2 regions of the Plantactinospora sp. B5E13 genome follow, and region 2 is predicted to be linked to the other one. Evidence: riboswitches for the same ligand, from Rfam matches in the RefSeq annotation. Region 2 holds a riboswitch; the other holds the start of a gene.

Region 1 (15,751 bases), on a different contig from region 2:
ACGCTCTGCCCGTCGAGCAGCACGTCACCACGGTCCGGCTCCAACAACCGGTTGATGGTCCGGAGCAGGGTCGACTTCCCGGAACCGGACGGGCCGATCACACACGCGGTCTCGCCGCGGCCGACCTCCAGGTCGACGCCGCGCAGCACCGGATTGCGTCCGAACGCCAGGTGGACGTCCCGGGTGGCGACGCTCACCGACTCGAAGACCCGGCCGGCGGCCGGGTCGGACGAGACGGCCGGCGACGTCAGGTCGGTCACCGCCACGGTCCGGTTGTCGCCGACCCGGTCCGTCGACGGCTCGGCTCGGTCACCGTCGGACATGGGGGCCTCCCTCCGTCGACGTGGGCAGTGGGGTCTCGCCGGCCGGCGCCAGCGGATCCTCGGGCTCCGGCCCGGCGGCCCGACCGTCGCGCAACCGCCGGTCGACCCAGTTCACGAGGTGGGTCAGCGGCACCGTGATGGCCAGGTAGCACAGGCCGGCGAGCAGCAGCGCCGACTCGTTTCCGGTGTTCGCGGCGTAGTCCTGGCCGATCCGGAACAGCTCCCGCTGGCTGGCCACCAGGCCGAGGAAGTAGACCAGGCTGGAGTCCTTGATCAGGGCGATCAGCTGGTTGACCCAGGCCGGCAGGACCCGGCGTACGCCCTGCGGGATGATGACCAGACGCATCGCGGCGGCGTGTGACAGCCCCAGGGCCCGGGTCGCCTCCAGCTGGCTGGCCTCCACGCTCTGGATGCCGGACCGGAAGATCTCCCCGATGTACGCCGCCGCGATCAGCGACAGGGCCAGGATGCCGAGCGGGTACGGGTTGGGTCCCCACCAGGCGAGCCCGAGGGGGGCCAACCCGACCCCGATCAGCAGGATGGTGACCGCGGCCGGCAGCCCCCGGAACACATCCGTGTAGATCCGTGCCGGCCAGCGCAACCATCGGGTCCGGGCCAGGCCGGCGACGGCCAGCAGCATGCCGAGCAGGGTCCCCAGGATCGCGGAGACGAGCGCCAGCAGCAGCGTGTTACGCAGCCCGACCGTGAGCATCTCGGGTAGCGCCTCGCGCATCGACTCCAGGTCGAAGAACGTCTCCCACAACGTCCTCAGCGTCTCCATCGCTCCACCTGTCTCTGCTCGCTCGTCTCCTGTGGAGGGTCAGGCCGCCGGCGTACCGGTCGGGCTGGCCGGCGCGGTCGGGGCGCCGCTCGGCGTGCTGCCAGCGCCGGCCTGCACCGGTGGGAAGGTCACGGTGCCGCTGCCCGGCTTGAAGGTCTCCGGGATCGGCCGACCCGGGTAGTACTGGTCCTGGAGGCGGGTCCAGGTGCCGTCCTGGACCACCTCGTCGAGCGCCTTGTTCAGGGCCTCGCGCAGCGGGTCGTTCCCCTTGGCCACCGCGAACGCGGTCGGCGCCGAGCTGAGCTGCTTCTCGGCCAGTACGATCTTCCCGCCACTGTCCTGCGCGGACTTCTCACCGATCTCGGCCGGGGCGATCCAGGCGTCGGCGGTCTTGGCCTTGAGTTGGTTGATCGCGCCGTTGTAGTCCGGCACCCGGACCGGGTCGAGCCCTTCGGCGGTGGCGTAGTCGTCCTGGACGGTGCCCTGCACCACCACGACCCGCTTGCCCTTCAGTTCGGCGAAGCTCCTGATCGGCGAGCCGGCCGGTACGTCGAGTCCGAAGTAGCCGAAGTCGTAGCCGTTGGTGAAGTCGACGGTCTTCTTCCGCGCCTCGGTGATGGTGATCGAGGACGAGCCGGCGTCGAACTTGTGGTTGTTGACCTGGGCGAGCAGTGCGGAGAACTCGGTGCCGACGAACTCGACCTTCAGGCCCAGCCTCTGCGCCACGGCGGTCATCAGGTCGTTGTCGAAACCGGTGAACTTCCCGTCCTTGAGGAAGACGTTCGGCGGCGCGTCGGTCAGCGTGCCGACCCGCAGCGTGCCCGGTTGCAGCAGGTCGTACGGGTTGTCGGCGCTGTCGGCGGAACCTCCGCCGCAGGCCGCGACCGCACCGAGCAACGCGACGGCGGCGACCCCGGAGAGCAGGCGGGTGGTCAGGGTGTTGAGGCGCATTGTGTGGAAACTCCAGGAAATATCCGGCGGGCGACGCCGACACGGACGCGCGGCCCGCGACCGTGCACCGGTCGTGGGCGTGCCGCAGCGTCGAGGTCAACCGCCTCGAGGGGATCAATCAGATGGTCGGAGATCCGCCGACCGGCGGGCGGGGTCAGGCGTGACCGCGACAGAGCATGGTGCTGATCCGGCACAGGTCGACATGTCGACGCCACCGGTGCCAGGTGACATGGAGCCGGCTCGACCGCTCGGCCCGGGTGGTAGGCACTGCGAACCTCCATCGGTCCTGGCGGTAGCACCCGCACCCGTGGTGGGGGGTTGCTGCGACGTCGACGAGCCAGGTCTCTCGGTCGCTCTGGATGGCCGGTGCAGAGTCTACGCAGCCGGTGGCCCGACGTTCCAACTGGTCAGCGCGGTTGGCGCTGTAATCCTTGCCACGCTTCGCCCGGCCGCCTGGCCGGGAGGGCCCCTTCCGTGCCACCGGCTACCGCCCGGGCGGCAGGAAGGTGCCCTCCGGACCGTTCAGACCTAGCGGACCGTGATGGTCAGATGACTCGACATCGTGGCTCCGGCGCTGTCGGTGACCGTCAGCCGGGCCGTGTAGGTACCCGGCCGGGCGTACGAGTGGGTGGCCGAGGTGCCGTGCACGACCGGGGTGTTGTCACCGAAGTCCCAGGCCCGGTCGGTGATGGTCCGCCCGGCCGCCGGGGTGGCCGTACCGGTGAACGCCACCGACAGCGGCGCCGTCCCGGTCCGGGGGTTCGCGGTGACCGAGACCGTCCCGCCGGTCTCCCGTTTCACCCCCGCGCCGTTGAAGCGCAGCCAGTCCAGGGAGAGCAGGTCGGGTGTGCCGCCGGCCTGCGCCGGGTTGACGAAGACCAGGTAGAGGGTGAACGTCCCGCCCGGGTTGGCCAGGTTGACCGTCGGCGAGACCACGTTGTCCCAGCCGCCGGTGCTGCCGACCGGCATCGTGCCGAGCAGCTGCCCGGTCGGCGAGTCGGCCCGGAACTCGACGGTGCCGCCGGTGCTGCCCGAGCTGACCGCGGCGGTGACCGAGCCGATCCCGGTCAGGTTCACCGGACCGAAGCTGATCCACTCGCCGTGGTCGACGTCGCCGACCCGCCGGCCGGCCCGGGCGGTCGTCCGCTCCAGCACCTGGATCCCCTGGGCGGCGTCGAAGTGCTCCGCCTCCCTGTTCTTCGGCTGCAACTCGTGCCAGACCGAGCCGACCAGCGCCAGCACCCCGCCGGCCGCGCCGCCGTCGGTGTACTGGGCGGTCAGCACCGTGTAGAGGTTCTGGCCGGGCCCGTGTCCGTCCCCACCGTTCGCCTCCGTGGTGACCGTGCCCGAGCAGCCGAGGTAGTTGTCCATCGGGTGGCTGTGGCTGTCGTGGCCGAGGTGGGTCTGGGTGACCACCCGGTCGCAGGCGATGCCGCTCTCCTCCGGGTCGGTGACCGTCACCGCGTACGGGATCTGGTCGCCGAAGTCGAAGAAGCCGCCGTTCGGCACGCTCAACGCCACCGCCGGCCGGGTGTTGCCGACCGTGATCTGCGCGGTCGCCACCGAGCTGAGCCCACGGGCGCTGGTCACGGTCAGCCGGGCGGTGAACTGACCCCGCTCGGAGTACGTGTACGTCGGGTTCGTCGCCGTCGAGTCGGTGTCGCCGTCCCCGTCGAGGTCCCAGGCGTACGTGATCGGCGTGCCGTCGGCGGAGGCGGAGCCGGTACTGGAGAACCGCACCGTCAGCGGTCCCGGGCCGCTGTCGCGGTCCACGCCCACCTTCGCCACCGGCGGCCGGCCGTTCGCCACGTAGTCGATCCGGTAGATCCCGGCGCCCTCGTTGCTGCCGCCCCGGCCACTGCCGCTACCGACCCCGAAGTCGATCACGTAGAGCGAGCCGTCCTGGCCGAACTCGGCCTCGAAGGGCTGGATCCAGCTCATGTCACCGAAGATCCCGTTGATCGACTGGAGGTCGCCGACCCGGGTCGGACCGAAGCGCGGGTCGGCGAAGGTCTGCGCCGTGTCGTGGATCGACAGCGTCTTCCACCACTGCCGGGTCAGTTCGTAGACGATCCACTTGCCCTCGTAGTACTCCGGGAACTTCGTCGGTCTGGGGTTGGCCGGGTCGTAGTCGTAGACCGGGCCGCTCATCGGCCCGCCGCCGCCGGTGCCCAGCTCGGGGAAGGCGGCCGAGGCCGAGTAGGCGTACCAGACCAGTGCCGGGCGGGCCGCCGGCAGGTTGGTCAGCCCGGTGTTGTTCGGCGAGTTGTTGACCAGGGCGCCGCAGTCGAACTTCGGCCCCGGCGTCGAGGTGGCGAAGTTGTAGTCGTTGAACGGCACGTTGTCGCCGGTGCAGTACGGCCAGCCGTAGTTGCCGGCACTGGTGATCCGGTTGAACTCCACCGTCCCCTCCGGCCCCCGGTTCGGGTTGGCGGCCCGGGCGTCCGGCCCGTAGTCGGCGACCAGCAGCGCGTCGGTGAGCGGGTCGACGGTGATCCGGAACGGGTTGCGCATCCCCATCGCGTAGATCTCCGGCCGGGTCCGGGCCGTACCGGGGGCGAAGAGGTTACCGGCCGGCACCGCGTACGTCCCGTCGGCGCGGGGGGTGATTCGCAGGATCTTGCCCCGCAGGTCGTTGGTGTTCCCGGAGGTGGCCTGCGCGTCCCAGGCCCGCCGGCCGGCCCGCTCGTCGATCGGGGTGAAGCCGCCGGACTCGAAGGGATCGGTGTTGTCCCCGATGCCGGCGTAGAGGTTGCCGTGCCGGTCCATGGCCAACGAGCCGCCCATGTGCGAGTTGGCCCGGCCCTCGCCCCGGTAGGTGGGGATGGTCAGCAGTCGCCGCTCGCTGCCCATGCTGATCGTGTCGCCCGCGACCGTGAACCGGGACAGGTTGAGCTGGTTGGCGGTCTTGTCCGACCAGAGCAGGTAGAGCCAGTTGTTGGTGGCGAAGTTGTTGTCCAGGGTCAGCCCGAGCAGCCCGTCGGACTGGCTGGTCTGGGTCGGGGTGTAGGCGAAGTCGACAAGCGTACGGACGGCCAGTGTCTCCTGGTCGATGACCTTGACCGCGCCGGTCCGCTGGATGTAGAAGACCCGCCGGTCCGGTGCCACCGCCAGCTCGAACGGGTCGGCCAGGTCCTCGGTAACCAACGGCACCCGCTGGAAGTCGCCGGTCCGGGTGGCGCCGCAGTCGCCCGGCACGGCGCCGGCCGCCCACTCGATGCCGCCGCGCAGGTGGGTCAGGAACGCCGGCTCGGCGAAGGCGGAGCCGGCGTGCCCGCCGGCGGTGAACCAGGACCGGCCGCCGTCGTAGTTCTGGCACCACGAGTACGCGTGGTCGTGCCCCTCGTCCAGCCCGGGGATGCCGTCCCGGACCTTGACCTGGGCGAGGGTGTGCACCTTCCCGGTCGGGTTGGTGCGCCAGTTGTACCACTCCTCGCCGCGCTCCCACAGCTCCGGCAGGTCCTTCGTGGACGGGTGCGCGTCGTCCAGCACCTTGATCCGACCGGGGTACGTGCCGCCGGTGGCGGAGAAGTCGGGATGGAAGTCGAAGATGGTGCCGACCAGGCCCTCGTACCAGGCCCAGTCGCGTTCGCTGGCCGAGGCGGCGTGCAGCCCGACCCAGCCGCCACCGGCCCGGACGAAGTTCTGCAACGCGACCCGCTGCGCCGCGTCGAGCAGGTCACCGGACTCCGGGGTGGAGTTGGTGTTGTTGAAGACCAGCGCGTCGAAGCGGCCGAGGTTGGCGTCGGTGAAGGCGGCCGCGTCGGTGGTCGCCTCGACCTCGAAGTTGTGCTCGGCGCCGAGCCGCTGGATCGCGGCGATGCCGGCCGGAATCGAGTCGTGGTAGAAGTTCGTCGTCTTGGAGAAGACCAGGACCCGGAACCGGGGTGCGGCCGAGGCGGGGACGGGCGCCGTGCCCAGCAACAGGGTCACGATCGCGAGCAGGGCGAGGACGGTCGTGCGGTGGCGTCTCATACGGGCGCTCCCGGACTGGAGGAACGGGGAAATGGAAAGCGCTTACCGCCGCCGACCTGCCCAGCCTAAGGGAACCAATTTCGATACGTCAATCTCCGGCGTCGCGCCGCCCGTCCGGACCCGCGCGGGTGGTGCGGGTCAGCGGCCCTCGGCCAGGTCCATCGCCCGGTAGATCCGCTGCTCCGAGATCGGGTACGGCGTACCGAGCGCCTGGGCGAAGACGTTGACCCGCAGTTCCTCGATCATCCAGCGGATCTCCCGGACCGCCTCCTCGTTCCGGCGGGCCGGGGGGAGGGCGGCCAGCATCTCCTGGTACTCCTTCTGGACCTGGGCTATCCGGGCCTGCTGCTCCCGGTCCCGCCCCGGGTTCTGCGGCAACCGGTCGAGGCGGCGCTCGATGGCGGTGAGGTAACGCGGCAGGTCGGCGAGGCGGGCGTACCCGGTCTGGGTGACAAAACCCCGGTGCACCAGGGCGGAGAGCTGGGCCCGGATGTCGGCGAGTGCGGACACCAGGGCCAGGCTGTTGGTCCGGCCCAGCCGCTGCTCGACCGCGTACGCGGTGGCCAGCACCCGACGTACCCGGTCGACCACCGCGAAGGTGGTGTCGATCAGGTCGGCCCGTACCCGGTCCCGCAGGGCCGTGAAGCCCTCGGCGTCCCAGGCCGGTCCGCCGGCGTCGGCGACCAGCTTGTCGACCGCGGCGTCGGCGGCATCCTCCAGCAGGTCCTGCACGGTGCGGTGCGGGTTGCGGCTCAGCGCCAGTTTGGCCTCGTTGCTCAGCCGGCCCTGCAGGAACTTCGCCGGCGAGCCGAGGCCGAGCCGGAGCAGCCGTCGGGTGCCGGCCCACATCTGCACCTGCTGCTCGGCCTCGGTCTCGAAGACCCGGACCGCCACGCTCTCGCCCTCGTCGGCCAGCGCCGGATACGCCGTCACCAGGTAGCCGCCCCGGACCTGTTCGATCGAGCGGGGCAGGGTGCCGATGCTCCACTCCCGCAGCCCGGTCCGTTCCACCTCCGGCGCGGCGGCGGCCACCATCCGACGTACCTGGGTGGTGAGCTGGCGTTGCAGCGCCGGCAGGTCCTTGCCCTCGGCGACCGTCCGCTCGCCGTCGTCGTCGATCACCCGGTAGGTGGGCCGCAGGTGGGCCGGCAGCTTCGCCAGGTCCCACGCCTCCCGGGGCACGGTCACCCCGGTCAGCCGGCGCAGCTGGTGGGTCACCGCGTCGAGCAGCGGCTCCCGCCCCGGCGTGATCGCGGCCAGCACCGCCCGCGCATAGTCCGGCGCCGGGACAAAGTTCCGGCGTACGGCCTTCGGCAGCGACCGGATCAGCGCGATCACCAACTCCTCACGCAGCCCCGGCACCTGCCAGTCGAAGCTCTCCGCGTCCACCCGGTTCAGCACCGGCAGCGGGATGTCGACCGTCACCCCGTCCGTGTTGGTCCCCGGCTCGAACCGGTACGTCAACGGCAGCGTCACCCCGTCGGAGTGCCACTCGTCCGGGTAGTCCGCCGGGTCGACCCCGCCCCGGCCCTCGTTGACCAGCATCTCCCGGTCGAAGGTGAGCAGGTCCGGCTGGTCCCGACGGGTCCGCTTCCACCAGGCGTCGAAGTGCCGGCCGGAGACCACCTCGGCGGGGATCCGGGCGTCGTAGAAGGCGTACACCGTCTCGTCGTCGACCAGGATGTCCCGGCGCCGGGCCCGGTGCTCCAGCTCCTCGATCTCCTCGAGCAGCTTCCGGTTGTCCGCGAAGAACCGGTGGTGGGTCTGCCAGTCACCCTCGACCAGCGCGTGCCGGATGAACAGGTCCCGGCTCAGCGTCGGGTCGATCCGACCGAAGTTGACCTTCCGGCCGGTGACCAGCGGGATGCCGTACAGGGTCACCTTCTCGTACGCCAGCACCGCCGCCTGTTTCTTCTCCCAGTGCGGCTCGCTGTAGCTGCGTTTCACCAGGTGCTGGGCGAGCGCCTCGACCCACTCCGGCTCGACCCGGGCGGCGACCCGGCCCCAGAGCCGGGACGTCTCGACCAGTTCGGCGGCCATCACCCAGCGCGGCGGCTTGCGGAACAGCGCCGAACCCGGGAAGAGCGCGAACCGGGCTCCCCGGGCGCCGAGGTAGTCGTTCTTCTGGCTGTCCCGGAGCCCGACGTGGGAGAGCAGCCCGGCCAGCAGGGACTGGTGGATCCGCTCGGTGTCGATGTCGTCCGTCGGGCTGTCCGCCGTACCCGCGGTCTGCGCGACGCGCGTGGCCCGGCCGCCCCGCTCGGTCTGCGTCGCCGGCTCGGTCTGCGTCGCCGGCTCGGTCTGCGTCGCCTGCTCGCCCCGGGGCCCGCGCTCGCCGCGTCGGCCACTGCCGGGCCGGCCGGTCGCGCCGTCGGACATTGTCCGCAGCACCTGACGGAGCTGGCTGTAGATGTCCTGCCACTCTCGGACCCGCAGGTAGTTGAGGTACTCGGCCTTGCACATCCGACGGAACGCGCTGGACGACAGGGCCCGCTGCTGCTCCTGCAGATAGCGCCAGAGGTTGAGTAGCGCCGCGAAGTCCGACTCCTTGTCCACGAACCGGGCGTGCGCCTGGTCGGCCTGGGCCTGCTTGTCGGCCGGTCGCTCCCGGGGATCCTGGATGGAGAGCGCGCCCGCGATCACCGCCACCTCGTCGGCGCAGCCGTTGCGTTCGCCCTCCAGCACCATCCGGGCCAGGCGTGGGTCGACCGGCAGCTGGGCGAGCCGCCGCCCCAGCGGGGTGAGTCGACGGTCCGGGTCGGCCGCCGACGCCGCCTCCAGCGCGCCCAGCTCCTGCAGCAGGTTGACCCCGTCGGCGATGTTGCGCCGGTCCGGCGGGTCGATGAACGGGAAGGCGGCGATGTCACCGAGCCCGATCGCGGTCATCTGCAGGATGACCGAGGCGAGGTTGGTACGCAGGATCTCCGGGTCGGTGAACTCGGGCCGGCCGAGGAAGTCCTGCTCGTCGTAGAGCCGGATGCAGATACCGGCCGAGGTACGCCCGCACCGGCCCTTGCGCTGGTTCGCCGACGCCTGGGAGATCGCCTCGATCGGCAGCCGCTGCACCTTCAACCGGTGGCTGTACCGGGAGATCCGGGCGGTGCCGGGGTCGACGACGTACTTGATGCCGGGGACCGTCAGTGAGGTTTCGGCGACGTTGGTGGCCAGGACGACCCGTCGGCCCCGGTGCGGCTGGAACACCCGGTGCTGTTCGGCGGTGGAGAGCCGGGCGTAGAGCGGCAGGATCTCGGTGTCCCGCAGCGCGGGCCGGTTCTGCACCAGCCGGTTGAGCGCGTCGGCGGTGTCCCGGATCTCCCGCTCGCCGCTGAGGAAGACGAGAACGTCGCCGGGCCCCTCGGCGGCGAGTTCCTGCACCGCGTCGCCGATCGCCTGGATCTGGTCCCGGACGTTCTCCCCGTCCTCGTCACCGTCCTCCTCGGCCTCGGTCACCTCGATCAGCGGCCGGTACCGGACCTCCACCGGATACGTCCGACCGGAGACCTCCAGCACCGGCGCCGGCCGGGGCTCACCACCGGGGGTGTCGGCCGGCTGCGCGAAGTGCCGGGCGAAGCGTTCCGGGTCGATGGTCGCCGAGGTGATGATCACCTTCAGGTCGGGGCGGCGGGGAAGGAGCTGTTTCAGGTATCCGAGGATGAAGTCGATGTTGAGGCTCCGCTCGTGGGCCTCGTCGATGATCAGCGTGTCGTACTGCCGGAGCATCCGGTCGTGCTGCAGTTCGGCGAGCAGGATGCCGTCGGTCATCAGCTTGACCAGCGTGTCGTCGCTGACCTGGTCGGTGAAGCGGACCTTGTAGCCGACCACGCCACCCAGCTCGGTGCCGAGTTCCTCGGCGATCCGGTCGGCGACGGTCCGGGCCGCCAGCCGTCGGGGCTGGGTGTGCCCGATCAGCCCGCGGACGCCCCGGCCCAGCTCAAGACAGATCTTGGGCAGCTGGGTGGTCTTCCCGGAACCGGTCTCGCCGGCCACGATCACCACCTGGTGGTCCCGGATCGCGGCCAGCAGGTCGTCCTTCTTCTCGCTCACCGGCAGGCCGGCCGGGTACGTGATCACCGGCACCGCCGCCAGCCGGCGGGCCAGCCGCTCCTCGGCACGGGTCAGCTCGGCGGCGATCTCGGTGAGCCCGGCCTGGCGGCGCTGCGGGTCGCGGACCTTGGCCAGGCCGTCGATCCGGCGTTGGATCCGACGCTGGTCGCGGAAGATCAGCTCCGGTAGCCGGGCCCGCAGGTGTGCGAGGTCGGCGGGGGCGGGTACGACTGGGGCGGGCGATGGAGTCTGCATGTCGTCGCCAAGAATAGGCAGGCCCGGGTGCCCGCCGCCCGCGAGTTACCGGTCACCCCGGGCCGGACGCCCCGGCTGCTTCCGGGCCGGTTGGAAATCCCGCCGTGACCAGTCGGACGGCAGCCGGTACGACCAGCCCGGCCGCCACCCGTCGGGGGCGGTGAGCAGTTCGGCGAGGTCCCGGCCGTTGAGCAGGTGCTCCAGCGCCCACCGGTTGCTGGCGTGCGCCACGACCAGCACCCGGGTGCCGTTCCAGGCGGCGGAGATGTCCCGGAGGAAACCGGCGAACTGTTCGACCACCTGCCGGTAGCTCTGTCCGTGCGGGAACGGCTCGTCGAGGTGTCGGAGCCGCAGTTCGGCGATCTCGGCAACCGGGGCGCCGTTGAACCGGCCGTGGTCGCACTCCCGCAGCCGGGTGTCGAAGTGCACCGGAAGCTCGCGCAGCGGGAAAGCGATCTCCACGGTTTCCACCACCTGCGGCAGGTCGGAGCAGAAGATCGCGTTCAGCCCGTCGGTCCGACGACGTTCGCCCAGCTCGCGGGCGTCCTGGCGGCCGCGTTCCGAGAGCTGCCCGGGCAGCCAGCCACCGGCGATTCCGGCCTCGTCGTCGGTGGTCGCCCCGGGTGTCTCGTAGACGATGTCGACCGCCATCTCCCCAGCCTGCCAGCCGTCGGCTCGCCGGACCGGCGTTCGCCCGCCGCCGACGCCAGCAAAATCGCGCAGCCTCATCGAGATCGCGCAGCCTCATCGAGATCGCGCAACTTCAGGGAAACAGTGGCTACCGGCACGAATCGAGACCACTATTTCCCGGAAGTAGTGTGATCTTGGCCGCGTCGGTGGAGCGCGCCTGTAGTTCCGCGACAAATCCGTCGAAGTCGTCCCGGAGGCGCTGGGCGGTCACGTGCAGCACGATCCAGTTGTTGCCGAGGAGCCGGTTGAGTCGGCGGCGATCGAGGTGGAACTGTCGGGGATCGCTGTGCCAGAGGCCGTCGTACTCGACGGCCACCTTCACCTCGGGCCAGGCCAGGTCGAGTCGGGCCACGAAGCGGCCACGATCGGAGACGACGTACTGGGTCTCGGGGCGGGGGAGACCGGCCAGCACGAGCCGGACCCGGAGCCGGGACTCCTGCGGTGACTCCGCGCCCGGATCGGCGAGGTCGACGGCGCGCAGCGCAAGGCGCCAGCCTCGGTCACCGGCCCGGGCGAGCGCGTAGTCCCGCAGCCCTGGCGCGGTGACGATCCGGCGGGCGAGGAATTGGTCGATCATGGTTACCGCTTCGACCGGATCGAGCCACCGGGCCAGATCCCAACAGGTGCGGTGTGCCGTCGTCAGCGGAACGCCGTCGCGACGACGGACATCCTGGTCGGTCAGCGTGGTGGTGTGGATCCGCAGCCCGGCGACCGGGCCGAACCGGGTTCCGGCCGGCACGACGACCTCGACCGGAGCCTGCTCGTCCAGGTTGGTGGCACCGTAGAGGCAGGCGGCCGAGCGTCCGGCGATGGCCGCGCCCTCCGGGATCAACCAACGTGCGACGAGGGCGCATCGGGTGCGGTGCGAGACGGGCAGGTCCGCGTCCGCGTAGATGTCCCGGAAGAGCGGACGCCAGGTGGAGCTGCGGAGTTCATTCCTGGTCAACAAACCGTCGGCGATGGCCTGGGAACCACGGAAGACCGTGCCACGTAGGCGCGGCGGACGTCGGGCTGCTCGGGGCATGCCGTACAGGGTGGGGGAAGCGGGACGCGTCCGGGGGACCCCTGTGGATAACCAGCTCACGCCGCTGCTCAGGCGGACGGGCCCCGCCACTCAGCTGGACGGGGACCGCGCCGACGTGGCGCGGTCCCCGGGATGCGGTCGTGCGCGATCGTGTCAGGCGGCGGTGGACCAGATGGCGGTGAACGCCGCGGCCTCACCGGCCAGCCAACGCTCGACCTGGTCGCCCCGGACCGCCGGGTCGGGCCGGTGCACCACCCCCCGACGTACGTCGACCAGCACCGGCTCGGCACCGGGCAGCACCTGCGCCATCTGGCGACCCATCAGGTGCAGGGTGGCGAGCAGCGCCTCCTGGCTCGGTGGCTGCTCGTCGAAGTGCAGTCGGACGGCCTCCCGCCGGCCGTCGTCGTGACGCAGGCCGAGATGTGGATTGATCTTCACCGGCAGGTCGCCGATCATGCCGAGGGCGTCGTGGGTCTGGGCGAGCTGCACCGTCGACAGGTCGCCGAGCGAGTGCAGGTAGCTCACCGCGCCGGGCACCAGTGCCTCGTAGAGCGGACGCCAGCGTGGCTTGACGGTGCCGGCGATCTCCGACAGGTGCCGGCCACCGGTGCGGAAGGCGATGTCCGCCTTGAGGGCCTTGACCAGCTGGCCGTGCGGGTTGAAGCCGGACCTGCTCGCCCGCTGCTTGCGCAGCCCGCCGACGAAGGTCGCCTTGGCCGGCCCGGTCCGGTCGACGTAGCGGGTGAAGGCGAGCAGGGTGGCGTACGGCAGCGGCGCGGGGGTGGGGGTGGGAGCGGTGGAGGCGGACGTCTGCACGGCTGTCCTCCCAGTTCAGAAGCCGTTTTAGTACACACATTCTAATCGATTTTCGCCGCTGCGCCCACCCTGATCCCAGGTTGCTGCTGTCGCGTCCGTCTGAACCCTGCGAGTGTCCGGGGAAGTCTGCGAGTGATCTTGCGAGCCGTCCGGAACAGGTTGCGAGTCACCCGTACGCGCCGAGTTGGTCGCCGGAACAGGGCGTCAATGGAGAGCAGGATGCCGTGGGTATGAGCGTCGATTCTCCGACGGGCTCCCGGGCGGTGGTGCCGGTGACCTGGAACCGGGCGCGGATGCCTGCCGGGCGGTTGAACTGCCTGAACGTCCGGCTGGCGGACGAGGAGATGCGTGAAGTCTCTGCGGCGGCCCGCCGGGCGGGTTTGACTCCGACCGGGTACGCGGAAGAGGTAGCGGTCGCGGCGGCCCGGGCGGATGCCCAGGGCGGCGCCGCCAGAGCCACGCGGGCCGAGCTGGCACGGGTGCAGCGGGAGGTGTTCGCCGTTCGGGCTGCGCTGGTCAGCGCGGCGCGGTCGATCGCAGGCGGCTCCGACGGGTCGCTGCGGGAGGTAGTCGAGCGCCTTGACGGGGTCGCTGAGCGGCTGCATGGCCTGCTGAGACGGGTCTCGGCGTGATTCCGCGGGTGCGGCCGCGCAGCGCGAGTGTCCGCGAGGTGTTGCGCTACTTGTTTGGCCCGGGTGAGAACGGCGAGCATCACGACCAGCGGCTGGTCGCCGCGTGGGAGACCGCAGCGATCGGCGGGGTTGCCGAGCTTCAGCCGCCGACGGCCGGTGGCAGTCTCTTGGTCGCCCGGGTTGCCACGCTCCTGGAACAGCCGGTCCTCGCTGCCAACAACCCGCCGGACAAGCCTGTGTGGCATTGCTCGATCCACAATCACCGCGACGATCCGCTGCTGCCGGACCAGCAGTGGGCGCAGATCGCCGTCGCGTTCGCCGACGGGGGTCGGGCTGGCGCCGGCTGGTGATCGGGCGTCGGCGCGGTGGGTAGCGGTGCACCACGCCGATGATCACGTTCATCTGGTGGCGACACTGGTGCGTCAGGACGGCCCGACCGTGTGGCCTCGCAACGACTACCGCCGCTGCCAGTCGGTGGCTCGTGAACTTGAGGGTCTGCTGGGGTTGCGGGCCGGCAGGCCGTCCCCGATCGAGGCAGGGGCCGGGCAAGGCTGAGTCGACGCTGCGGCCCGTTGCCGGTGAGGTGAGCAGCGTCGGGCGCGGATCCGGGGCGAGCGGCGTCCGGCGGTCCTGTGATGGGATACGACGCGTGATCGAATCGCAGGCGCCGATGTTGGAGATGCTGTGGGAGCCGCACGACCCTCGCCACGCGCTCGACGAACGGTTCGGCTTCAGCGATTCAGAGTCGGCCAGCCGCTGGGTTGCCGCGATGCTGGACAAGCACTGGGGCGTTCGCATCGACTCCTGCGAGCGGATCGTCATGAGCGGCGGCAACGCGCTAGCTTGGGTCGGCACGCCGTCCGGCCGACTGCTCGCGAAATGGTCGGTAGTCCTCGACCGTTTTCCGCGTCTGATGGAGACGGCGCGTCTCACGAGCTGGCTCCACGGCCGAGGGCTGCCGGTCTCAGTGCCGGTCCCCGCACGAGACGGCCGCCTTCAGGTCGAGGTCGACCGTGTCTCGATGGGTCTGCAGCGCGAGATCGTGGGCGACCTCCTCGACACCGCCGATCTCAACCAGGTGCGGGCGGCCGGAGTCATATTCGCCCAATTGCAGGACGCGCTGGCCGCATACCCGGACGCCGATCAGTTTCTCGCCCCCGCCGTCTCGTCCAAGCCGTTGACGGTCCGGGTCACCGACTGGCTCGACTCCCGCGCCGACCATCTGCCGATGGCTGCTCGTGACACGCTGCGCGGGCTGGTCGCCAGCGCGCCGCCCGACCGACTTCCCCGCCAGCTCGTCCATTTCGATATCCGGTCCGCCAACATCTTGTGGGCTTGCGGCGGGGTCGCCGCGATCCTCGACTTCGAGGAGGCCCAGCATGATCACCGAATCGTCGAGCTGGCCCGCGCGGCGGTCCTGCTCGGCACCCGCTACCACAACTGGGGGCCGGTGTCGGCCGAAGTTCGCACAGAGTTCCTTACCGGCTACCAGTCCGAGCGACCGCTGACCCCAGCCGAGGCGGGCTGGTTGAACATCGTCCTGCTCTGGCAGGCCCTGGCGATGGTGCCGCCCGGCGACGACCCGACCGGGTGGGGACCATCGGCCCTGAGCCAGCTGAGCCAGGAAACCGCAAGATAGTTCCGGACGATCGCATCTCGCACCGTCCGGACCTACCTTGCGAGCCGCTGGTCAGCGTCTTGATCATCCGCAACCTTGGAACGGACGCGACACCGCGGACCGGTGGGCCGGGCCGCGGCGCCGTTTCCAAGGTTGTTCCGGGCGCTCAGGCTTAAGGTCGACCGGGATGACGAGGGTGGGTGCCGGCCCGGCCCACGTCGGCACGTCACCGTCAATCGTGATCACGTCCTGGCCGGCGAAACTTCTCGTCGTTGGCCGAGAAGGACCCCGCATTCCTGGCCTGGGTGCCGCGACGCGGCAGCCGCATTCACCCCCACCGACGGCGAACCTGGCGGCATCCGGTGGGCACCGGGAGCGCGGTCAGTCGCGCGACGGCACCTCAGGCGGACAGCTGCGCGGTGTCGCCGCTGCGGAGGCGGTCCAGCTCGGCGAGGTACATCGCCTGCATGCGGTCATAGTGGCGGGCCAGCAGCATGATCTCCTCGACGCTGTAGCCCTCGATGAGCCGTCCCGTCCGCTCGGCGAACCGCTCGTACGGTCGCTCCAACTCGGCGACCCGCTCCGGCCGCAGGGTGACGATCACCCGCCGCCGGTCCGCCGGATCGCGCTCGGCCGTCACGT
Region 2 (15,751 bases):
TGGTACGCCTGGCGCGCCCGCCGGCTGGGCCTACGGGTCGCCTGGCCGGTCTTCGCCGCCACCGGCCTCGGCGTACTGGCACTGCTCGCCGTCCTCGCGGCGGTACCGGAACGGCGGATCGCCGCCGACCACCTCGGCGCCGCCACCCCGGACTTCTGGTGGCCCGGCCTGCTGACCCCGCTGCTCCCGGTCGCGGCGGCGGTGCTCGCCCTCGCCTGGGCCGAACGCAGCGTCGCCCTCGCGATCGCCGGGGGTTGGATCGCACTGCTGACAGCCTGGCTCTGCGGCTCCCGCACGCTCGGCTACCTGCCGCCCTGGGCCACCCGACTCCTCGGCGGCGGCGACACCTCGCTCGGCGGCGAACTCGCCCTCCGACCAGGGCACTATCTTGTCCTGATGGCGCTACCGCTGGTCAGCTTCGCCGCCGTCCGCGCGCTGCGGGCCGCCCGCCGCACCACCCGACCGGTACGGACCACCGAGGTCCCGGGTGCCTGACCGGCAGGCCCCGGCGGCGCATCCCGCCCTCGCCCTGGACGACACCGTCCACCAACGGGTACGCCTCGCCATCCTGACCGTGCTCAGCGAGGTACGCGAGTGCGGGTTCGGAACCCTGCGCGACGAACTCGGGCTGACCGACGGCAACCTGAACCGCCACCTCAGGATCCTGGAGGACGCCGGCCTGCTGCAGGTGACCAAGGGGTACGAGGGCCGGCGCCCCCGTACCTGGCTACGGCTCACCCGGCAGGGTCGGGCGGCGCTGCGCGCCGAGGTCGCCGCACTGGAGCAGCTGGTCAACCGGCTCCGCAGCGCAGCCGAGGACGACAGCGCGGCCCAGGACGACAACGCCGCCGCCGAGGAGGAGGCCGGCGACCCTACGGCTTCCGCCGACTGAGTTACCCACCCGACGGGGCGTCCACGGAGGACGGTGCGGGGGAAGGCGACGCGGACCCGCCGGGGTGGCCGGACGTCGTAGCATTTCGCGGCATGCAGGACGGTGCGTCCCCGTCGCCCGGTGCTTCCCCGCCGCCCGGTGCTTCCCCGCCGCCCGGTGCTTCCCCGCCGCCCGGGCCCTCGTCCGTGCCGCCGCCGTACCCACCCCCGGCTGTCCCGCCGTACCCGTATCCGCCGCCTCCGTATCCGGTGGCCGTCGGGGTGGCCGGCAGCAGCCCCTGGCCGGTGGTCGCCGCCGTTCTCGTCGGGCTCTGGACGGTCGGCGTGACGGTGGTCGCCCAGACCGTCGGGTGGGCCGTCGACCAGACACTGCTCGTCGCCGGGTTGGACCGGCCGGTCTGGCTCTGGCCGGCGATCGGCCTGGCCAACGCCCTACTGGTGGGAGTGCCGACCGGACTGCTGGCCCTCCTGCCCCGTTCCCCGGCGGTACGCGCCACCGGCCGGGCCTGGTTGCTCGGCGCGATCACGCTCGGCGTGCTGCTGACCCTCCGGGCGATCCCGACGACCGCGCACGAGGTGTACCTCGCCGGATTCGCCGCGACGGCAGCCCTGGCCACGGTGCTGATCCGCCGGCTCGGCAGCGGAATCCACAGGTCGGCCCGCGAACCGGTCCACGGGTCCCCGGCCGGGCAGGGAGTACAGCCATCCCTGCTCGGGGCAGCCACGGCTCGGACCCGTACCGAGCTGGGTGCGGTCCTGTTCGGGACCGCCGCCGGACTGGCCCTGCTGCTGCCCTGGGCCTGGGTCGGCGCACTGGGCGGCACGCTGGAGACCGTGCTCGCCCTGCTCGCCGCCGCCACGGTCGGCTGGCTGGCCGCGACCGTCCTGCACACCGGCTTCTGGGCCGCCTTCGCGCCGGAACCCGGCGGCTCCCGCACCGGACTCGTCCTGCTCGGCGGGCTGGTGGCCGGGGTGGCGCTCGCCCTGCTCGCCGCCGGCACCGGCCAGTCCGGCACCCAACTCGCCGTACTCCTGGTGTTGCCACCAACCGGATTCGCGCTCGCCGCGCTGCACGCGGTCGGCCGGGCCCGGTCCGCCGGCGCGCCGTCATCGGCGGACGGCGCGGCTGTCCGGCCGGACACCGCCGGCGGCTGGCTTGTCGGCATCGCCGCGATCGGTCCACTGGCCTTCGTCGACCCGGAGGAGATCACCCTGCTGCTGGCGGTCACCCGCGACGTGCCGTACTGGGCCGCGATCGCCGCCCTCGGCTCGCTCGCCGTCGCGGTGCTGCTCGCCGTCGGGTACGGCGTCGGCTTCGGCCGGTCCACGGCGGCACTGCCCCGCCGGCCGGTGGCAGTGGCGGTGACCGGTGTCCTGCTGCTCGGCGCCGGCGCGGTGTACGTCGGGCTCGGCAGCCCGGGCTGGCACGGTGAACGGCTCTTCGTGGTGCTCCGCCAGCAGGCGGACCTGACCGGGGTGGCGGGTGCGTCGGGTCCGGCCGGCCGGGAGGCCCGGGGTCGGGAGGTCTACCGCCGACTGGTCGACACCGCCCGGTCCTCCCAGGCGGATCTGCGCCGGGAGTTGACCCGGTTCCGGCTGAACCACACGCCGTACTACCTGGTCAACGCGATCGAGACGGACGGGGGTCCGGCGGTGGCGGCCTGGCTGTCCCGCCGGGAGGACGTGGCCCGGGTGCTGGTCAGCCAGCGGCTGCGGCGATTGCCGGCCGGGGGCGGGCCGGCACGCGGCGACGACCCGGCCCCGACGTCACCGGGTTGGAACCTGACGACGATCGGCGCCGACCGGGTCCGGGCCGAGCTCGGCATCGACGGTACGGGCGTCGTGGTGGGCAGTTCGGACTCCGGGGTGGACGGAACCCATCCGGCCCTGGCCGCCGGTTTCCGGGGCGGTGACGACTCGTGGCACGACCCGTGGAACGGCACCCGCGCCCCGGTCGACCACGGCGGTCACGGTACGCACACCCTCGCCACCGCGGTCGGCGGTCAGCACGTCGGGGTGGCGCCGGGAGCCCGCTGGGTGGGCTGCGTCAACCTGGACCGCAACCTCGGCAATCCGGCCGACTACCTGGACTGCCTGCAGTTCATGCTGGCGCCGTACCCGCCCGGCGCCGACCCGTTCAGTGCCGGACGGCCGGAACGGGCGCCACAGGTGTTGACCAACTCGTGGGGCTGTCCGCCGATCGAGGGCTGTGCCCGGGAGACGCTGCGGCCGGCCGCCGCCGCGCTCGCCTCCGCCGGCATCTTCTTCGTCGCCGCCGCCGGCAACACCGGTCCCGGCTGCGGATCGCTCGACGATCCGCCCGCGCCGTACCCGGAGGTCTTCACCGTCGGGGCGACGGACCGGAACCGGCGGGTCACGTTCTTCTCCAGCCGGGGTCCGGCGCCGGGCGGGGCGGCGAAACCGGACCTGGTCGCGCCCGGCGACGAGGTGCTGTCCGCCCTGCCCGGCGGCGGCTACGGCGCGCAGAGCGGTACGTCGATGGCGGCCCCGCACGTGGCCGGGGTCGTCGCGCTGATGTGGTCGGCGAATCCCGCGCTGGTCGGCGACCTGGCGACCACCGGCCGGATCCTGCGCGACACCGCCGCACCGGTCGACCCGACGTTCCGCTCCCGCCAGCCGGCGGACGAGTGCGGCGGGCCGGCACGGATCTCCGGCGCCGGCATCGTGGACGCGTACGCCGCCGTCCGGGCGGCCCAGCAGCTCGACCAGGGGCGGTGAGCACTCCGACCGGCGACGCCGACGAACCTGTACGTCGGTCGACCGATGACCTATCGTCGGCGATCATGGAAGCCGAGTTCTCGATCGTCGCGCTCACCGACGCCCAGGTGCCGGCCGTGGTCCAGCTCTGCACGGACGCGCTGGACCTGCCCGAGGACGCCGCCGAGGCGGCCCAGATCGTGGCCCGGTTGCGGGACGACACCCCACCACCCGGGTCGGCGCAGCGGCGGCGTACCGCCGGGGTGGTCGCCCTGGCCGACGGTGCCGTGGTCGGCGCGGCGCTCGGTTCGCTGGCGTACCGCGACCCGGCCGTCGGGCACGTCGACCTGTTCGTCGTCCGGTCCGACCGGCGGCGGCGGGGCATCGGCCGGGCGCTGCTGCGGTCGGTGGAGGCGGCGCTCGCCGGACTCGGCGCCGCCCAGGTACGGATCGCCGGCAACGCGCCGCACTACGCGTGGCCGGGGATCGACGTCCGGTACACCCCGGCGGTCTGCACCGCGCTGGCGCTCGGCTACACCCCGGACGGTACGGCCTGGAACATGACCGCCGACCTCTCCGACGAGTCCTCGCCGGCGCTGCGCTCCACCGCCGCCGCCGAACAGCGGCTGGCCGCCCAGGGTGTCACGGTACGGCGTGCCGGACCGGCGGACGTGCCGGAACTGACCCGGTTCGCCCGGGACACCTTCGGCGGCAGTTGGGACGCCGAACTGGCGCACTCGGTCGGGCCGGACGACGCCGGCTGCCACCTCGCCGTCCGTACTCCGCAGGGGGGTGGGGAGCCGGAACTGCTCGGTTTCGCCGCGTACGGCTCGTCCCGGCCGAGCTGGTTCGGGCCGATGGGGACCGCGCCGGCCGCCGAGGGGCTGGGGATCGGCAGTGTGCTGCTGCGGCGCTGTCTGCGCGACCAGTACGCGGCGGGCCACCGTCGGGCCCAGATCGGCTGGGTCGGGCCGGTCCCGTTCTACTCCCGGGCTGCCGGGGCGACCGTCGAGCGGGTGTTCTTCCTCTACCGCAAGCAGCTCTGATCAGCCGAGCACGGTTGATAACGGATGTGTACCTACAAACCGCCATTTACCCATTCGCACCGCCGGTCACCTCCTACCGTTTGCGGGGAGGAGGCACTCATGGCGAATGACGACGACCCGGTGGACAAGTTGCGTCCGGTGGCGCATCCGCCGACGGACCTGCCCGCCGCCGAGACCCCGGTGCCCCGGCTCGGCCAGGACGACGTCGTCGGACGGCACGACGCTGTCGACGGTGCCGGCGCGGCGGTACCCGGGGACGATCCAGGGGACCTCGGTGGGGCCCAGGCCCGTGGGGCGGTCGACGACCGGGAGTCGGTCGAGGTCCCGGTCGAGGTCGGCAGACCGTTCAGCCGGGCGGCGAAGCGGCGGAACCAGCGACGGCTGCCGAGCTGACGACAGCCGACCCGCCGGGTATGCCGCGGGGCACAGGCGAACGCCGGGTACGACGAAGGGGCGGACCGCTCGCGCGGCCCGCCCCTCACGACGTGGAGTCTGGACTCAGAAGTCCATGTCCCCGCCGCCCGGCGCACCGGCCGGGGCCGGGTTCTTCTCCGGCTTGTCCGCCACCACAGCCTCGGTGGTCAGGAACAGGGCCGCGATCGACGACGCGTTCTGCAGCGCCGACCGGGTCACCTTGGCGGGGTCGATGATGCCCGCCTCGAGCAGGTTGACGTACTCGCCGTTGGCGGCGTTGAGGCCGTGGCCGGCCTCCAGGTTGCGCACCTTCTCGACCACGACGCCGCCCTCGAGGCCGGCGTTGACGGCGATCTGCCGCAGCGGAGCGTCCAGCGCGAGCTTGACGATCTGCGCGCCGGTCGCCTCGTCACCGGCGAGGTCCAGCTTGTCGAACGCGGTCTTGCCGGCCTGCACCAGCGCCACGCCACCACCGGGGACGATGCCCTCCTCGACGGCCGCCTTCGCGTTACGCACGGCGTCCTCGATGCGGTGCTTGCGCTCCTTCAGCTCGACCTCGGTGGCCGCGCCGACCTTGATCACCGCAACACCGCCGGCCAGCTTGGCCAGGCGCTCCTGCAGCTTCTCACGGTCGTAGTCGGAGTCGCTCTTCTCGATCTCGGCCCGGATCTGGTTGACCCGGCCCTGGATCTGGTCGGCGTCGCCGGCACCGTCGACGATGGTGGTCTCGTCCTTGGTCACCACGACCTTGCGGGCGCGGCCCAGCATGTCGAGGCCGACGGCGTCGAGCTTGAGGCCGACCTCCTCGCTGATCGGCTGGCCGCCGGTCAGGATGGCGATGTCGCCCAGCATGGCCTTGCGGCGGTCACCGAAGCCCGGCGCCTTCACGGCGACGGACTTGAAGGTGCCCCGGACCTTGTTCACGACCAGGGTCGCGAGGGCCTCGCCCTCGACGTCCTCGGCGATGATGGCCAGCGGCTTACCCGACTGCATGACCTTCTCGAGGATCGGCAGCAGGTCCTTGACCGTCGAGATCTTGTTGTTGACGATCAGGATGTACGGGTCGTCGAGAACGGCCTCCATCCGGTCGGGGTCGGTCATGAAGTACCCCGAGATGTAGCCCTTGTCGAAGCGCATACCCTCGGTCAGCTCCAGCTCGAGCCCGAAGGTGTTGCTCTCCTCGACGGTGATGACGCCTTCCTTGCCGACCTTGTCCATCGCCTCGGCGATGATCTCGCCGACGCTGGTGTCACCAGCGGAGATGGAGGCGGTGGAGGCGATCTGCTCCTTGGTCTCGATGTCCTTGGCGAGCTTGCTCAGCTCCTCCGAGACGTTCGCGACCGCGGCCTCGATGCCCCGCTTGAGGGCCATCGGGTTCGCGCCGGCCGCGACGTTGCGCAGGCCCTCGCGGACCAGCGCCTGGGCGAGGACGGTCGCCGTCGTCGTGCCGTCACCGGCCACGTCGTCGGTCTTCTTGGCGACCTCCTTGACCAGCTCGGCGCCGATCTTCTCGTACGGGTCCTCGAGCTCGATCTCCTTGGCGATGCTCACACCATCGTTGGTGATGGTGGGGGCGCCCCACTTCTTCTCGAGCACGACGTTGCGGCCCTTGGGGCCCAGCGTCACCTTCACGGCGTCGGCGAGGGTGTTCATGCCCCGCTCGAGGCCGCGGCGCGCCTCTTCGTCGAACGCGATCATCTTGGCCATACGGCGTTGTCCTCCTGGACACTCACGGCCGCCGGAGTCTCGTCGGCTCCGACCTGCCGCCTGGTTACGCACCTTCGGACGTCACTACGGCACTGGCGGACGGGGCCGTCCCCGGCGCTGAAGCGCCTGGTCAACTCCGTCGCACTGTGCGACAGTGACGTCCGTTGGCCGGGCCGGACAGCCCGCGACGACCGGCCATGTGCCGCGTGCCCGTACGACGAACCCGCGACCGTGGCCCTACCGCCCCGACCTCTGGCACTCGCGACGCGCGAGTGCCAATCACTTGTTTAGCACTCTCCCATGCCGAGTGCAAGCGAGTGGACCGGACCGGAGGACCGCCGCGACGGCCCGCCGCAGGCCGGCAGGCGGGCGGAACGAGGCAGGGGGACCCACCCCCGGCGAGGACGTCGGGGCGACGGGGCGACGGGAGCCGACCGGCGACCGGGGTGGCGGGGTCGACGTGCCCGGTCGAGCCGGGACCGAAAGATCAACAACGGACACCGGCCGGTCCGTCCTGCCGCCCGTCGGGCATCCCGCGATCGGCGACCGAGGGCGCCGCGATCGGACGTCCCGGTCCCGCGGAGATCGCGGACAACCGGCTCGGGACACGACCCGCCGGGCCACCCGGAAATACCGCGAATGAACACGATGTCGCGCCGGAATCCGCCGACACGGGTCGGATCACCAGCGCAGCCGGCCCCACCGGATCACAGATCTGGTCGAGTCACCGGGCGCGGCGTCCGGCAGCCGTGCCGCTGGCGCGTCAGATCAAGCCCTGACCCGGGTTTCCCGCAGGTCAGGGCTTGCCAGGAGAGAGCGTGAGTCAACGGGCCGGGGCTCCGGGGTTGCCCGGTGAACGGAAACGACCGCGGCCCGCCGGCTCAGGCGATGACCCGGACCTGCTCCGCCTGCGGGCCCTTCTGGCCCTGGGCGATCTCGAACTCGACGCGCTGACCGTCGTCGAGTGCCTTGTAACCGTCCATCTGGATCGCGGAGAAGTGGACAAAAACGTCCTGCCCGCCGTCAACCGCGATGAAGCCGTAGCCCTTTTCGCTGTTGAACCACTTCACGGTGCCCTGCGCCACGGTGCACTTCCTTACTTCGCGCCGGGGCTGACCAAGCCCGACGTCGACGTACGCCTGCCGGGACCGCCGAATCTGTCACTCCCCTTGACGGATCGAACAAATCAAGCGGCCGAATCCGCACCGTACACCAAGGTCGGGCGGCAGCGCACTAGTCCAAAACGGTCAGCGAGCCGGGTACCGGACGCCCGACACCACCCGCCCGGCTATCGGCGACCGTCGCTGCGCAGGTCACCGCCCACCTGACCGCCCCGGCACCCCGGCGGTGACCCGTCGAAATGCTCCCGACTACGACGTGCGACCATGACCGACGTGTCGGCTCCCGCTCCGGAAACCGCCGCCGGCCCACCGCCCGACGGCCCCGCCGAACCACCGCTGCCGACCAGCGCGCTCCCGCACCCGCCGGGGCCGCCGACGGTACGTCGGATCCGGCTCACCGACGCCGCCCGGATGCGGGCACTCCGACTGGAGATGCTCGCCGACTCGCCGCTGGCCTTCCTGGAGACCCTCGCCGACGCGGCGGCCCGGTCACACGCCGAGTACGCGGCCCGGATCGCGACCATGGCGACCGGGCACCGCAGTGCCGCCTTCGTCGCCGAGGTCGACGGCCGGCTGGTCGGGCACGCCGGCGGCCAGGCCGCACCCGGCCAACCCGGGCGTACGGTCGTCTTCGCCGTCTACCTCACCCCGGCCTGGCGGGGCACCGGTCTGCTCGCCGCCCTGGTCGACGCGGTGGCGGACTGGTCCCGGGCGGTCGGACGGCCCGAACTGTTGCTGGAGGTCGTGGTCGGCAACAACCGGGCGGTACGGGCGTACCAGCGGCTCGGTTTTGTCGACACCGGCGTACGCGTGCCGCACCCGACCGTGCCGGCCCTGCGCGAACTCCAGATGTCCCGGGCCGCCTGACCCGCACGCCACCACCGGCGCCGGCCAGGAGGGGCCCCTTCCCGAGGCGGGAAGGGGCCTTCCTCGCCGCTCAGCGGCGGGACTGGACGATCCGGAAGCGGCTGGCGACGTAGGCGCCGTCGGTGAGGGCGGCGTTCGCCGCCGGGTTGGCGCCGCTGCCGTGGAAGTCGGAGAAGGCCGCCGACTGGTTGACGAAGACGCCGCCGGTGAGGTTGCAGGACAGGTGCACACCGGACTCGATGGCGGCGGTCTCGGCGGCGTCGAGTACCGCCTCGTCGGTGGCGTAGACGGCGGCGGTCAGCGCGCCCCGCTCACCGACAGTCTGCCGGAACAGGGCCAGGCTGTGGTCGGTCGAGTCGGTGGCGATCACGAACGAGATCGGGCCGAACCACTCCCGCCCGTACGTCGACACGGCGTCCGCGCCGAGCTTCACGATCAGCGGGGTACGGACCACCGCGCCCGGGTACGTCGGGTGGTCGACCGTCCGGGAGGCGAGCACCACCTCGCCGACCCCGGCAACCTCGTCGAGCCGGGCCAGTACGCCGTCGTTGACCACCGCGCCGGTCAGCTCGACCGCCCGGGCCGGGTCTCCGGTGAGCTTGCCGACCACCCCGGCGATCCCGGCGGCGACCTCGTCGAAGCTCTTGTGCCCCTGGTCGGTGTTGATGCCGGCGGCCGGCACCAGGATGTTCTGCGGGGTGGTGCACATCTGTCCGCTGTAGAGCACCAGCGAGAAGCCGATGTTGCGGCACATGCCGGCGAAGTCGTCGGTGGAGTCGACCACGATCGTGTTGACCCCGGCCTTCTCGGTGTAGACGACGGCCTGCCGGGCGTTCGCCTCCAGCCAGTCGCCGTACTCGGTGGAGCCGGTGTAGTCGATGATCCGCACCTCGGGGCGGAGCGCGAGGGTGGAGGCGAGCCGCTCGTTGGGCGCCTCGGCGGCGAGCAACACCAGGTTCGGGTCGAAGCCCGCCTCGGCCAGCACCTCGCGGGCGTACCGGACGGTGATGGCGAGCGGCAGCACGGCCCGGGGATGCGGCTTGACCACCACCGGGTTGCCGGTGACCAGCGAGGCGAACAGACCCGGGTAGGTGTTCCAGGTCGGGAACGTGTTGCAGCCGATGGCGAGCGCCACCCCGCGCGGCGCCACGTGGAACGTCTTGGCCATCCGCAGCGGCTCGCCCTTGGCCGGCTTTTCCCAGGTCGCGGCCGCCGGGTGCCGGGTCATCTCCCGGTACGCGTACGCGAGCGACTCCAGCGCCCGGTCCAGGGCGTGTGCCCCGCCGGCCTGGAAGGCCATCACGAAGGCCTGGCCGCTGGTCGCGTGGACCGCGTTCGCGAGTTCGAAGATGTGCGCGTGCAGCCGGGCGAGGATCTCCAGGCAGACCCCGACCCGGGTCTGCGGGCCGGCGTTCCGCCAGCCGGGCAGCGCGGTCGCGGCGGCGGCGAGCAGGGTCTCGGCGTCGGCGTGCGGGTACTGCACGCCGAGTTCGATGCCGAACGGGCTCGTCTCGGTGGTCACCCAGTCGACGGTGCCGGGCTGGTCGAGCGGGAACTTCCCGGCCAGGTACGCGCGGAACGCGGCCTCGCCGTCGGCGGCGGCGGTCTCGCCGTACACCCGGGGGCTGGGCGACTCGGGATAGGCCGACCAGTAGCCGCGTTCGGTGATGGCGGTCAGCGCACGCTCCAGGGTGTCGGCGTGCCGGGTGAAGAGCGGGTGCGGGGTCTCCGTCATCCCGTCATCATGCCGCAGCCGCCCGCCCCGGCCCAGCCTGCGACCCGCGCCGACCTGCCCGGAGGATCGGGCAGGTCACCGGGGCGACGGCACCTACAGGGTCACCTGCCAGCTGGTCAGGCCGCCGACCGCGCGGAAGCCCAGGGCCTCGTTGATGGAGATCATGTAGCTGTTCGTCGCGGCGTTGTGGGTGTCGATGATCCGCAGTGCCGGCTGCTGCGCCATGACGTACCGGAGATTTTCGATCTTGACGAGGGTGCCCAGCCGGTGACCCCGGTGGCGCGGCTCGACCAGCGTGATCGACTGGAAGGCGTGTGTGTCGGAGCTGGCGCTCATGTTGATCGCCGTCCAGGCGACCAGCCGGCCGGTGGCGTCGTGCCGGGTGCCGCAGTTGTACCAGTGGGAGCCCCGGGCGATCAGGGCGTCCTCCGCCTGTTGGATCCGGGTGGCGTCCGGCACCGGCGGTTCCCAGGTCACGTCGCCGAGCGGGGCGTCCTCGATCAGCCGACTGTCCAGGTAGGCGACGTCGGCGAGATACTCGTCCGGGGTCCGACCGGTCCAGAAGACCGTCGTGTAGCCGTCCGCGCGGGCCCGGCTCGCGGCCAACAGCCGGTCGAGTTCCGGCTCGTCGAGCCGGGTCAGGTCGAGTCGACGACGGATGTCGGTGAGCGCGGCGTGCGCCCCCAGCCCGGCGGCGAAGGCGTCACCGGCGCTTGTCGCGGCGCCGTCCGGGTTCATTGTGAACACCTCGCCGAGCAGACGCTTGCGACCGAGGGCGCGGACGAGGCGGACGGCGTGGTCGTAGAGCGCGCGGCCGACCCCGCGCCGCCGGTACGCCGGCAGCACCGAGAGGGTCACCTGGGCGTTCTCCCGGTTCTCCAACTGCGGCAGCCGGATCTCCAGGTAGCCGACGGCCACGCCGTCGAGGTACGCCAGCATGTGCCGCTGCTCGTCGCCCGGCATCGGATGCCGCAGTCCGCCGACGAAACGCTGACGACAGTACGGCGGCGCGTCGGGCTGCTGGTCCGCCCAGACCTCGGTCTGGATCCGGTACGCCTGCTCGACGGCGGTGTCGTCGTGCGGGTCGAAGGCGCTGACCACGATGTCCATGAACCGAGGGTGCCGAAGCGGCGCCGAGATCGCGACCGATTATCGCCGTTACCCGGCGACCGGAGCGTCGTTGAACAGAAAACACCGGTTGGCGGCGATCGATCGCCGGCGTCAACCGGTAGACAAAGATTTGGTCGGGAGGGACGCCCGCACAACGCCTCCGGCGCTGGGTCGTAAGAGCTTAGAAAGTCTACGGCGAAGCGCCCTCCCGCACGGAGCATCTTGCGTCCTGCAGATGCAGCCGTCAAGTCCCTGGCGGAGTGTTTTCGTCACCTGCGGCAAAACGGCAGCTACACACCGCATCCGTCAGGGGTTGTCGGAGACGTTCCGGGGCGACCGAACGGATCTCACCTGCAAGTTGCACGTGCATCTGCTCGGTCGCCACACGGACACGTGGCGCAAGATTTTTGGGAATCAGCCGAGTTTTCTGGAAATCAGCCCAGCAGACCCGCGTCGCGCACCGCGCGCAGCGACGGCTTGACCCGGTACGTCGGCCCGACCTGACCGGCGACCGCGTCCAGGGTCTTGAGGCCCTCGCCGGTGTTGTAGACGACGGTCTCCGCGTCGGGGTCGAGTCGACCGTTCTCCACAAGCTTCTTCAACACCGCGACAGTGACCCCACCGGCGGTCTCCGCGAAGACGCCGGTGGTCCGGGCCAGCAGCCGGATCCCGGCCCGGATCTCGTCGTCGTCGACGTACTCCATCCAGCCCCCGGTACGGCGTACCGCCTCCAGGGCGTAGAGGCCGGCGGCCGGGTCGCCGATGTTGAGCGACTTCGCGATACCGGTCGGCCGGACCGGGGTGATCTCGTCGGTGCCGGCGTGCAGGGCGGTGGCGATCGGGTTGCAGCCGGCCGACTGGGCACCGAAGACCTTCCACCCCTTCGCCGGCGCCTCGACCAGTCCGATCTCGACCAGCTCGCTGAACGCCTTGTCGACCTTGGTGAGCAGCTCACCGCTGGCCATCGGGATCACCACCTGCTCGGGGATCCGCCAGCCGAGCTGCTCGGCCACCTCGTACCCGAGGGTCTTCGAACCCTCCGCGTAGTAGGGCCGGACGTTGACGTTGACGAACGCGGTGTCCTCGAACTCGTCGGTCTCGACCAGTTCGCCGCAGAGCCGGTTGACGTCGTCGTACGAGCCGTCGATCGCGACCAGGTCACCGCCGTAGACCGCGGTGGTGACCACCTTGCCCTGTTCCAGGTCGCTCGGGATGAAGACGATCGACGGTACGCCGGCCCGGGCGGCGTGCGCGGCCACCGAGTTCGCCAGGTTGCCGGTCGACGCGCAGGCGAACCGGGTGAAGCCGAGTCCCCGGGCGGCGGTCAACGCCACCGACACCACCCGGTCCTTGAACGAGTGGGTGGGGTTCGCGCTGTCGTCCTTGACCCACAGCGGGGCCCGGATGCCCAGCTCGGCGGCGAGACCGAGGGCCGGCACCAGCGGGGTCATGCCCGGGTCGAGGGTGACCCGGGTGCTCGGGTCCTGACCGGTCGGCAGCAGGGCGGCGTACCGCCAGAGGTTGTCCGGGCCGGCCTCGATCTGCGCACGGGTGACCCGGGCCAGCAGGGCCTGGTCGTAGCCGACCTCCAGCGGGCCGAAACACTCGTAACAGGCGTGCTGCGCGACGAGCGGGTACTCGGTGCCGCAGCCGCGACAGACCAGGACACGGGCGGGGTTCGGGGCCACCGGGGAGGTCTGGGCGTGGGTCGCGTCGATGATCGACGTCATGTCGAGGCCGTCCTCTCATCTTTCCCTGCGCCGCACCACGCGGCGGGGACGGAATTGGCACCTGCCTCGCGGGGCCTCGTCATCGAGACAGCGAAGTGGTTGCCGGGGCGTCAACGGGCCGTATCCCTCAGCCCCTCTGGATGAGGTATGAAGTTGTCGGCTCAGTCTACGGGTCCACCCCGCCCCGTGTCCCGGGTCGGCTGGCCCTGTGAGCTAGATCCCGGTCAGCGGGCCCTCGCCGGTAGGGCGACCGGCGTGATCGCCGGAACGGCCGCCAGTGCGTACGGCACACCGACGCCGAAGGCGGCGAGGACGGCACGGACCGCCACCGGGGCCGGGATGTCGCACAGCGGCGGGCCGACCCGCAGGTGGTGCCGTACCGCGTCGGCCGGCAGGAGCGGCTCGCCCTGCTGCCACCGGTCCGCCACCGGACCGCCGGCAGCGGGGTCGACGGCAGCGGTGGCTGGCGGTTCCCGGTCGGGTCGGGGGTGCGGCGCCGACAGCGGCGCGTACCGGCAGCCGAGCACGATGTCCAGGCCTGCCGTCGCACGCGGTCCCGGATCCGTCAGCCCGGTCCGCAGTCCGGCCACCCCCCGTACCGCGGTGGCGGAGATGCCGACGGTCGTGCCCGGCAGGGCGTGGACGGCCCGGGCCAACCGCTCGGGGTCGAGGGTGCGGTCCGCCAGGTGGCGCACCCGGAGCACCCCGTCGAGCACCCCGGTCTCCGGCGCCGGGTGGTCCCGTTCCTCGATCGTCCGGGCCGCCGCACCGGCCAACCAGAGCGTGACGCTCCGCAGCGGTGGCACCGGCCGGCGGCCACCGCAGCCGCCCCGTGGGCCGAGCCTCCCGGACAGCCCGTCGGGCAGCCCGGACGGCGGCTCGTCCGGAACCCCGGACACCCGACCGACCAGGGCGTGGCGGGGCACCGGCGGGTCGTACAGCGGAAGGTTGTCGCCGGCGGTGAGCAGCCGGTCGCCGAGCTGCGCGACCAGCCGGCGTACGACGATGTTCCGCTCGTGTTCGTACGCGACCACGTCGCCGGGGCGCAGTTCGCCCCAGTGAACCGGTTCGACAAGGACCACGCCGGACCGCAGTGCCGGCAGCATGCTGGCCCCGGTGACCGGCACCCGGGCCGGGCGACCCGCGGCCACCGCCGCGCGGACGAGTTCCACGAATCCGACCGTCGTCCCGTTCACCAGGTGCCTCCCCACTCCGCCCGCCGGTCGGACCACCGGCCGGCCGGTTCCGCGTGATGTTCCCCCGGACTCCGGGGCGATGGTCACGCACCGTGGTCAACTGGTACCAGAGTGCAGAAGTGTTGTCTTGACGAGACATCCTCACCGGTCTAGGATCCGGTTCCCGCCATCCATCGATCCCGACGTCGCGATCGCCGCCGAGGGTGAGGTGCCAGCGAGTGTCGTTGATATCCGTCTCGGTCGTCGACGACGACCGGATGCTGCTGGACGGTGTCGCCGCCTGGCTCGGATCCGCCCCCGACCTGCGGCTCAAGTGCGCGGCCCCGACCGTCGACCGACTGCTCGCCGCCGAACGGGAACCCGCCGACGTGGTGGTCCTGGACCTGCTCCTGGCCGACGGTTCCGCACCGGTCGACAACGTCCACCGGCTCGTCGCGACCGGTCGGGCGGTGCTGGTCGTAAGCGTCGTACCGCACGCCGTGCACGGGGTCGACGTGATGCGGGCCGGGGCGTCCGGATATCTGACCAAGGACCACGACCTGCCGACGCTCGCCGAGGCGATCCGTACCGTCGCCCGGGGCGAGGTCGCGCACTCCCCCGAACTCGCCTTCGCCTGGTCGTCCGACACCCGCCCGGACCGGCCCCGGCTCGCCCCGCAGGAACGGGCGGTGCTCGTCGCGTACGCGTCGGGGATGACCCTGAACGCGGCGGCCCGCAAGGTCGGCATCCAGCCCGCCACCGCGCGAGGCTACCTGGACCGGGTCAAGGCGAAGTACCACGAGGTGGGCCGGCCGACGTACACCAAACTCGACCTCGCCGACCGGGTACGCGAGGACGGGCTGCGCTGGTCGGAGCGGAGTGGGCCCGGGTCAGGGGCGGACGGGTCAGGGGCGGACGGGTCGGGGGCCGGATCACCCACTCTGGGCGGTCAGGCTTGATCCCGTCGTGGGCGATCCGGCCCCCGACCTGGGCTCCACACCCGACCTGGGCTCCACGCCCGGCCCCGGGCTGACCACCGGCTCGTCGAACGCCGGATCGGGATCGAGTCCCTGTGGACCGTGCTCGGACCAGAGCAGCTCGACGCAGGTGCCCTGCCCCGGCTCGGAGAAGAGCCGCAGCTCGCCGCCGATCTCCCGGATCCGCCCCTCGATCGACCGGCGCAACCCGAACCCCGGGCCGGCCCGCTCCGAGTCGAAGCCAACCCCACGGTCCACCA

The links. Region 2 has a riboswitch for S-adenosylmethionine ahead of thrC (threonine synthase). Riboswitches for the same ligand answer to the same signal wherever they lie in the genome.
Region 1: it holds a riboswitch for S-adenosylmethionine, as region 2 does, so the genes downstream of both, ABGB05_RS14025 (ABC transporter substrate-binding protein) here and thrC (threonine synthase) in region 2, are expected to answer to the same signal.

Annotation. Positions count from the first base shown of each region.
Region 1 is NZ_JBDPLT010000012.1:146,097-161,847, forward strand. It holds gene ABGB05_RS14015 (amino acid ABC transporter ATP-binding protein) at 1-323, opposite strand, end outside; gene ABGB05_RS14020 (amino acid ABC transporter permease) at 310-1,104, opposite strand; gene ABGB05_RS14025 (ABC transporter substrate-binding protein) at 1,144-2,055, opposite strand; SAM riboswitch class I at 2,330-2,421, opposite strand; gene ABGB05_RS14030 (ThuA domain-containing protein) at 2,584-6,030, opposite strand; gene hrpA (ATP-dependent RNA helicase HrpA) at 6,169-10,329, opposite strand; gene ABGB05_RS14040 (histidine phosphatase family protein) at 10,375-10,980, opposite strand; gene ABGB05_RS14045 (hypothetical protein) at 11,108-12,043, opposite strand; gene ABGB05_RS14050 (hypothetical protein) at 12,197-12,859, opposite strand; gene ABGB05_RS14055 (hypothetical protein) at 13,090-13,491, shown strand; gene ABGB05_RS14060 (hypothetical protein) at 13,530-13,841, shown strand; gene ABGB05_RS14065 (phosphotransferase) at 14,141-15,130, shown strand; gene ABGB05_RS14070 (MarR family transcriptional regulator) at 15,510-15,751, opposite strand, start outside.
Region 2 is NZ_JBDPLT010000003.1:294,109-309,859, forward strand. It holds gene ABGB05_RS05085 (hypothetical protein) at 1-495, shown strand, start outside; gene ABGB05_RS05090 (transcriptional regulator) at 488-892, shown strand; gene ABGB05_RS05095 (S8 family serine peptidase) at 1,153-3,630, shown strand; gene ABGB05_RS05100 (GNAT family N-acetyltransferase) at 3,696-4,655, shown strand; gene ABGB05_RS05105 (hypothetical protein) at 4,755-5,048, shown strand; gene groL (chaperonin GroEL) at 5,154-6,776, opposite strand; gene ABGB05_RS05115 (cold-shock protein) at 7,658-7,861, opposite strand; gene ABGB05_RS05120 (GNAT family N-acetyltransferase) at 8,162-8,764, shown strand; gene paaN (phenylacetic acid degradation protein PaaN) at 8,835-10,499, opposite strand; gene ABGB05_RS05130 (GNAT family N-acetyltransferase) at 10,593-11,609, opposite strand; gene thrC (threonine synthase) at 12,044-13,339, opposite strand; SAM riboswitch class I at 13,352-13,486, opposite strand; gene ABGB05_RS05140 (S26 family signal peptidase) at 13,564-14,535, opposite strand; gene ABGB05_RS05145 (response regulator transcription factor) at 14,754-15,473, shown strand; gene ABGB05_RS05150 (ATP-binding protein) at 15,447-15,751, opposite strand, start outside.